Regions from separate parts of the Tardiphaga sp. 866_E4_N1_4 genome, predicted to be linked through region 2. Evidence: predicted binding sites of a transcription regulator. Region 2 holds the regulator's gene; the other holds the start of a gene.
What was found. The regulator PhoB, encoded in region 2, activates phosphate uptake and scavenging genes when phosphate is short. The targets are predictions, from matches to a motif close to TGTCATNNANCTGTCAT.

Region 1 (4,209 bases), 750 kb from region 2:
TCGGCATTCTTCAGCATGCCCTTGGTCAGCATCTGCTGCAGCGTCGAGTCGTTGTCGTTGGTCCACTGGTTGGCGGCGACATCCACCGTGCCCTGCGACAGCGCCAGCAGCGCATTTTCGTGGCTGCCGGTGAACACGACCTTGCTGAAATAGGTGTCGGCATCCGAGATGCCCATCTTGTCCAGCTCGAAGCGCGGCACGTTGTTGCCGGAGGTCGAATTCGGATCGACCAGACCGAGGTTCTTGCCCTTTAGATTATCGATGGTCTTGTAAGCGCTGTTCGCCTTGACGAAGAACACCGAGTAATAGCCCGTCGAGCCATCGATGTTGATGTCGTTGGCGAATGCATCGGTCTTGACGCCGGTGAGGCGCGCACGGGCGAACGAGGCCGAACCATAGCTGGCGATGTGGATGTTGCCGGAGCGCTGGCCTTCGATGACGGCTGCGTAGTCATTGGCGATGCGCAAATTGACCTTCACGCCGAGTTCTTTCGACAGATAGGCGACGAAGGGCGCCCAGCGCTCGGTGACGCCCGAGGCGTTTTCTGCCGGGATGATGGCGAAGGTCAGTTCCGGATACTTGGCCTTGTAGTCCTGAGCCGAAGCAGTGGTGGCGGCGAAAGCCAGCGCCGCGGCGCTGAGCAGAATGGAGCGACGGTTGATCATGACAGTCCCTGTTTTGATCTGAGGTGAAACGTTTTTTCTTGGTAGAAGGCGCGTCTATCGCGGCGATGGCATCGTTACGATGACGTCACCGCGATAATTTCAACGCACTGCAATCACGCAACGGCGGCAGCGCCGTATTCGGGAACGCGGACGGGCGCTGGCACATGCGCCGATCCCATTACCTCGTCGGCTTCGAGATCGTAGAGTTCGCGGGCAATATGTTCGGTGAGCGCGGAGGGCGCGCCATCGAACACGACGCGGCCGGCGGACATGCCGATCAGGCGATCGCAATAGGTCCGCGCCAGATCGAGCGAATGCAGGTTGCACATCACGGTGATGCCGAAGTGCTTGTTGATACGCAGCAGTGCATCCATGACGATGCGGGTATTGCGCGGATCCAATGATGCGATCGGCTCGTCCGCAAGTATGATGTCGGGCTGCTGCACGAGGGCGCGGGCAATGGCGACGCGCTGCTGCTGACCGCCGGAGAGCTGATCCGCGCGTTGCGAGGCGTATTGCGCCATGTCGAACCGCTCCAGCGCCGACATCGCCAGCGCACGGTCGTCCTCGGGCCACATCTGGGTCAGCGAGCGCCACTGCGGCATCTCGGCCAGGCGGCCCATCAGCACATTGGTCAGCACGTCGAGACGGCCGACGAGATTGAACTGCTGGAAGATCATTGCCGAGCGCGCGCGCCACTTGCGCAGATCGCGGCCCTTGAGCGCGGTGACATCCACGCCATCAAATACGATACGGCCTTCGGTCGGCTCGCACAGGCGATTGATCATGCGCAGCATGGTCGACTTGCCGGCACCGGAACGGCCGATCACGCCGACGAATGCGCCCGGCTTGATCTCGAACGACGCATTATCGACGGCAGCCTTGGCGCCGAAACGGCACGTCAGCTTATCCACCACCAGCATGAGGCACTCCAATGACAATAGACATCGCCACCGGTAACGCCCGCGTTTAACAATGATGTGACATGTGCCCTGCGCATACGGGTTATCGTCGTTGCGGGAAAAGGACGCCCGAATTCATGCTGATGTCACGACACCGTCACGAAACCGACCGAAGAGGTGCCCGCGCGCCAGCGCTCACTCTAATATATCACCCACCGATTCCTCTTCCGTCGCACGAGCGTCACATGGCCGGAAAACAACTCTCGCTCACGCCAGCGGTCGATCCCACCGCGAAACTCGTCGATACCGAGCTCGGCGCCTATACCGAAGTCGGCGCGCGCACGATCCTCAATGAAGTGACGATGGGCGACTATTCATATGTCGTGAATGACGGCCAGATCACCTACACGACGATCGGCAAGTTCTGCTCAATCGCGGCGATGATCCGGATCAATCCCGGCAATCACCCGATGCACCGGGCGACACAGGCGCACTTCACCTATCGCGCCAGTGCCTACTTCCCCGGCGAAAGCGACGACGCCGACTTCTTTGCCTGGCGACGCGAACATCATTGCACTATCGGCCACGATGTGTGGCTCGGCCATGGCGCCATCGTGCTGCCCGGCCGTAATATCGGCACCGGCGCGGTGATCGCCGCCGGGGCCATCGTGACCAAGGACGTCGCCCCCTATACGATCGTCGCCGGCAATCCGGCGCGGCCGGTGCGGCGACGATTTTCGGAAGCCGTGGAAGACGGGCTGATGGACCTCGCCTGGTGGAACTGGGACCACGAGATGCTACGACAGGCGCTACCGGATTTCCGCAAGCTCCCGGTCGAGGATTTCCTGAGCAAGTATAAAGGCGTCAAGGCGCCCAGGCAGATGGCGGTGACATGACTGGACTTTTCATCGACGGCGGACGCACTTTGCTCGGCCAGGACATCGCCGAGACTTCGCTGCAGATTGGGGATGGCGTGATTGCGGACATCGGATCAGATGCGCCCCATGGCGCGCTCGGCCTCGATGCCTCCGATCTGCTGGTGCTGCCGGGAATCGTCGACCTGCATGGCGACGCCTTCGAGCGGCAGTTGATGCCGCGCCCCGGCGTCGACTTCCCGGTCGATGTCGCCTTGATCGACAGCGACCGGCAGGCCATCGCCAATGGCATCACCACAGTGTTTCACGGCACCACGTGGTCTTGGGAGCCGGGCCTGCGCGGCGCGGAGAACGCTCGCAAGCTGCTGGATGCCATCGAGACGCTGCGGCCGAAGCTCGCCTCCGACACGCGCTTCCATCTGCGGCAGGAGACGTTCAATCTCGACGCCGAAGATGAGATCGTCGGCTGGCTGCAGGCCGGCCGCATCGATCTGCTCGCCTTCAACGATCATATGGACATCGCCGGCATCTCAAAGCCGGCAAAGCGCGCGCGGATGGTCGAACGTACCGGGCTCAGCAGCGATGCCTTCGATCAACTGGTCGAACGCGTGCTGTCGCGCGCCGATGAGGTGCCTGCCTCGATTGCCCGCCTCGCCAAAGCGGCGAGCGCTGCCGGCGTGCCGACGCTCTCGCATGATGACGCAACGCCTACGATGCGCGATGACTTCCGCAGGCTCGGCGTCAATATTGCGGAGTTCCCGATCAACGAAGAGACCGCGAAGGCCGCGGCGGCGGCCGGCGATTTCATCGTGTTCGGCGCACCCAATGTGGTGCGCGGCGGCAGCCATACCGGCTGGACCAAGGCGTCCGACATGATCGCCAAGGGCCTCTGCTCGGTGCTGGCGTCGGACTATTACTATCCCGCGCAATTGCTGGCCGCGTTCCGGCTGCTCCATGATGGCATTCTGTCGCTGCCGCAGGCCTGGGCGCTGATCTCGTCCGCACCGGCCAAGGCTGCCGGGCTCACCGACCGCGGCGAGATCGCGGGCGGGCGCCGCGCTGATTTGCTGCTCGTCGATGACAGCATCGCAATGCGTCCCCGCATCGTCGCCGTGATCGCACAGGGCAAGCTCGTGCATCTCACCGATGCCACGCGCCTGCAGCCGGCGCGTGCCATGCAACGCAAAGCTATTGCCGCGGCGTAACGCGGCTTTATGGTGCGGCCATGAGTGAATTCCCGCGTTACGCGATCTATTACGCCCCCGATGCCGACAGCGCCCTCTCCCGCTTCGGCGCTAAAATCCTCGGCTACGATCCCTTCACCGGCAATGACGTGCTGGTTCCCGGCGACCTCATCATGCAGGCGCCGGACTGGCCGGCTGTCATCAAGGATCCGCGCAAATACGGCTTTCACGCCACGCTGAAGGCACCATTTTCGCTGGCGGCGGAAGCCACCGAAGCCGACCTGATCGCAGCCTTCGATGACTTCGCGCGAATGCCCCGCGCCATCCCGGAAATCTCGCCTGTGGTTCGTATCATCAGCGGCTTCACGGCTGTGGTGCCGGATGCCCCCTCTGCTGAACTTTCCACACTGGCTCAGGCCTGCGTTGAGGGATTCGAGGTGTTCCGCGCACCGATGACGCCCAACGATCGCGCGCGCCGCAAACCGGAGAACCTGACGCCGCGGCAGGTCGAGCAGCTGGATCGTTTCGGCTATCCCTATGTGCGCGACGACTTCCGCTTTCACATGACACTGACCGGACGGCT
Region 2 (4,209 bases):
ATCTCCAAGTCCGAGATGGACGTGCGCGTCGAGAGGGCGCTGCGCGGCGGTGCGCTCTGGAACGAAGTCAAGGACAAGCTCAACGCGTCGGGCCTCAGCCTGTCGGGCGGTCAGCAGCAGCGCCTGTGCATCGCGCGCACCATCGCGGTTCGGCCGGAAGTGATCCTGTTCGACGAGCCGTGCTCGGCGCTGGATCCGATCTCGACCGCGAAGATCGAGGAGCTGATCGACGAGTTGAAGGATCAGTATACGATCGCGATCGTGACCCATAACATGCAGCAGGCTGCCCGCGTCTCCGACAGCACGGCCTTCATGTATCTCGGCGAGTTGATCGAGTTCGATCAGACCAACAAGATCTTCACGTCGCCGACCGACCGCCGTACCCAGGATTACATCACCGGCCGCTTCGGCTGACGCGACATATTCGCGGGAGGAATTTGAGATGGCTTTTGAACACACCACCAAGGCTTTCGACGACGATCTGCAGGAGCTGACCCGTCTCGTTGCCGAGATGGGTGGCCTCGCGGAACGGCAGATCGTCGAATCCGTCGATGCGCTGATCCGCCGGGACGTCGCGCTCGGTGCGCGCGTCGTCGCCACTGACTCCGAGATCGACCAGTTGCAGCGCACGATCGAAGAGCGCGCCGTGCTGACCATCGCCAAGCGCCAGCCAATGGCTGTCGATTTGCGCGAGATCGTCGGCGCGCTGCGCGTCGCCACCGATCTGGAACGCATCGGCGATCTCTCCAAGAATATCGGCAAGCGCGTCAATGCACTCGACAGCGACTTCCATCCGCTGAAGCTGATCCGCGGCCTCGAGCACATGACCGACCTCGTGACCACCCAGGTCAAGGCTGTGCTCGACGCCTATGCCGCACACGATCTGCCCGCCGCGATGACGGTGTGGAAGGGCGACGAGGAAATCGACGCGATCTGCACCTCGCTGTTCCGCGAACTCCTGACCTATATGATGGAAGACCCGCGTAATATTTCGTTCTGTATCCACCTGATGTTCTGCGCCAAGAATATCGAGCGGATCGGTGACCATGCCACCAATATTGCGGAAACCGTGTTCTACATGATCGAGGGCCAGCAGATCCTCGACAAGCGCCCGAAGGGCGACATGACCACATTCGCGAATACGCCGACGGCCTGAAGCATGATCAGGAAAAGTGGAAGCCAGTCTTCCGCAAGGATCATGATTTAAAGACTTGTCGGACGTCACTGAGGGTATTGATCAAGATGGCTGTGAATGCACGCATTCTGGTTGTGGAAGATGAAGAGGCACTAACGACGCTGCTTCGCTACAACCTCGACGCCGAAGGCTATGATGTTGAAACCGTCGCTCGCGGCGACGATGCCGACACCCGCTTGAAGGAGCGGGTGCCGGATCTCGTGGTGCTCGACTGGATGCTGCCGGGCCTGTCCGGCATCGAACTGTGCCGCCGCTTGCGCGCACGGCCCGAAACCAAGGCATTGCCGATCATCATGCTGACGGCGCGTGGCGAAGAGAGCGAGCGCGTTCGCGGTCTCGCCACCGGTGCCGACGACTACATCGTCAAGCCGTTCTCCGTGCCGGAGCTCCTGGCCCGCGTGAAGGGCCTGCTCCGTCGTGCAGCTCCCGAGCGTCTCGCTACCGTTTTGGCATTTGGCGACATCGAACTCGACCGTGATAAGCGCCGCGTCGTGCGCTCAAGCCGTCCGATCGATCTCGGTCCGACCGAATATCGCCTGCTGGAGTTCTTCCTGGAACATCCGGGCCGCGTGTTCAGCCGCGAGCAGTTGCTCGACAGCGTCTGGGGCCGCGACATCTATATCGACGAGCGCACCGTCGACGTGCATATCGGCCGCCTGCGCAAGCTGCTCAACCCCGCCGGTGAGCCCGATCCGATCCGCACCGTGCGCGGCGCCGGCTACGCGCTGGATGATCGGTTCGACAAGGCGGCGGAGTAGGTATCTTCCTTCTCCCCGCAAGCGGGGAGAGGTTAGAAGCCCCAAACAAAAAAATGCCCGGCTCATCGCCGGGCATTTTCATTTGGTTTAGATACTTTCCAGCTCAGCGCGTCGGCTTCGGCACCGCGCGGCGGCGGTCGCTGGCCGGCTGATAGGCGATGCGCGAGTGATGCGCGCAATAGGGGGCGCCGGCCAGGGCCTTGCCGCCGCAGAAATAGAAGTCCGCGCTCGACGGATCGCCGATCGGCCAATGGCAGGTGGCTTCGTTGAGTTCGACCAGCGACAGGCGCTGGCTGATCGGCACGATGTTGTCATAGGCGATCGGGTCGGGCTCGGCCTCGATCTCGTAGTTATGGGCCAATGCTGTGTTGCCACGGGCCATCGGGCGGGCGACGCGCACCATCTGCTGTGCCGGGCGCGCCTTGCGCTGCCGCGGAGCTGCCGAGGAGGGGCTCTTGGCACGGCCGGACAGGCCAAGGCGGTGCACCTTGCCGATCACGGCGTTGCGGGTCACGTTACCGAGTTCCGCAGCGATCTGGCTGGCGGAAAGGCCGCCTTCCCAGAGTTTCTTCAACTGTTCGACGCGATCGTCGGTCCATGTCATTACCGTCATCGCCGTTTTCCCTTCGTGAGCGCCGGCCTGACCGGGCAGCGCTGCGAGTTGAGACTTCAAAAATCCCTGCGGTCAGAATCCTTTAGCGCTCACCGGGCGCGAATTTCGCGTCCGGCTGTTACGCCGCACTGGATGTGTCAAAAGGATCTACCGCCGCACGAGATGTCGTATCCGACGAGGCAAAAGCTACAATATGCCGTGACTCGCGCGCAAGAGTCGGGCATGCCGCGTCCACATGCTTCTGCAAATAAAGCTGCAAAATCGGCTTTTTCTGCGACTCCGTGTGACTCGAAAGCCGCAGTGCGCGGTTGACAGTCTTCACAGCACACATAGAATAATGCCCACGTGCCGCCCGAGAAGGGCGGCACGTTTCGTTTCTAGGGTCCGTTGTTCGATTTCGCACAGTTGTCATCGACGCGGCCGCAGTCTTTTCGATCGGATCGGTTATGACCAGCAACGCAACGTCTTCGCCCCTCTCTCAGGCTCACTTGCTGCCTGTTTTCGCGCGTGCGGATGTCGCTTTCGAGCGCGGTGAAGGCGCGTGGCTGATTGGAACCGATGGCGAGCGCTATCTCGACTTCACCAGCGGCGTTGCCGTGAACGCGCTGGGCCATGCGCACCCACATATGGTCGCCGCATTGCAGGAGCAGGCCACCAAGCTCTGGCACATGTCGAACCTGTTCAAGAGCCCGGACGGCGAGCGCCTCGCCGCGCGGCTGTGCGAACAGAGCTTTGCCGACTTCGTGTTCTTCGCCAATTCGGGTGCGGAAGCGATGGAATGCGCGATCAAGGTGACCCGCCACTATCATTTCTCCAAGGGCCACCCCGAGCGCACGCGCATCATCACCTTCGAAGGCGCGTTCCATGGCCGCACCCTCGGCACGCTCGCAGCGACCGGCGCTGCCAAATATCTCGAAGGCTACGGCACGCCGCTCGACGGCTTCGATCAGTTGCCGCTCGGCGATATCGAAGCGGTGAAGAAGGCGATCGGTCCGAACACCGCCGGCATTCTCATCGAGCCGCTGCAGGGTGAGGGTGGCGTGCGTGCGCCGAGCAACGCGTTCTTCGGCGCGCTGCGCGAACTCTGCGACAAGAACGGCATCCTGCTGATCTTCGACGAAGTGCAGACCGGCATGGGCCGCACCGGCGAGTTGTTCGCCTATCAGCGCATCGGTGTGACGCCGGATGTCATGTCGCTGGCCAAGGCGCTCGGCGGCGGCTTCCCGATCGGTGCGTGCCTCGTCACGGCGGAAGCGGCCGAAGGCATGGCGCCCGGCTCCCATGGTTCGACCTTTGGCGGCAATCCGCTGGCGGTCGCTGCTGCGAATTCCGTGCTCGATATCATGCTGAAGCCCGGTTTCTTCGACCATGTGAAGAAGATGTCGCTGCTGCTCAAACAGAAACTCGCGGGCGTGGTCGACGGCCACCCTGATGTGCTCAGCGAAGTGCGCGGCGAAGGTCTGCTGATCGGCCTCAAGGCCGTGGTGCCGGCTGGTGATCTCGTGGCCGCATTGCGTGACGCGAAGCTGCTGACGGTTGGCGCCGGCGACAATGTCGTGCGCTTCCTGCCGCCGCTGATCGTCAGCGAGTCCGAGATCGAGCAGGCCGTGCAGCGGCTGGAACAGGCCTGCGTGGCCCTCGGT

Region 1: the regulator PhoB is predicted to act here: its motif matches at 1,712-1,728, upstream of phnC (phosphonate ABC transporter ATP-binding protein).

The regions. Positions count from the first base shown of each region.
Region 1 covers NZ_CP197242.1:5,411,513-5,415,721, reverse strand. The annotation lists gene phnD (phosphonate ABC transporter substrate-binding protein) at 1-665, opposite strand, end outside; gene phnC (phosphonate ABC transporter ATP-binding protein) at 779-1,588, opposite strand; gene AB8B20_RS26040 (chloramphenicol acetyltransferase) at 1,813-2,463, shown strand; gene AB8B20_RS26035 (alpha-D-ribose 1-methylphosphonate 5-triphosphate diphosphatase) at 2,460-3,647, shown strand; gene AB8B20_RS26030 (DUF1045 domain-containing protein) at 3,668-4,209, shown strand, end outside.
Region 2 covers NZ_CP197242.1:4,659,891-4,664,099, forward strand. The annotation lists gene pstB (phosphate ABC transporter ATP-binding protein PstB) at 1-414, shown strand, start outside; gene phoU (phosphate signaling complex protein PhoU) at 443-1,156, shown strand; gene phoB (phosphate regulon transcriptional regulator PhoB) at 1,249-1,953, shown strand; gene AB8B20_RS22530 (GcrA family cell cycle regulator) at 2,057-2,566, opposite strand; gene AB8B20_RS22535 (aspartate aminotransferase family protein) at 3,013-4,209, shown strand, end outside.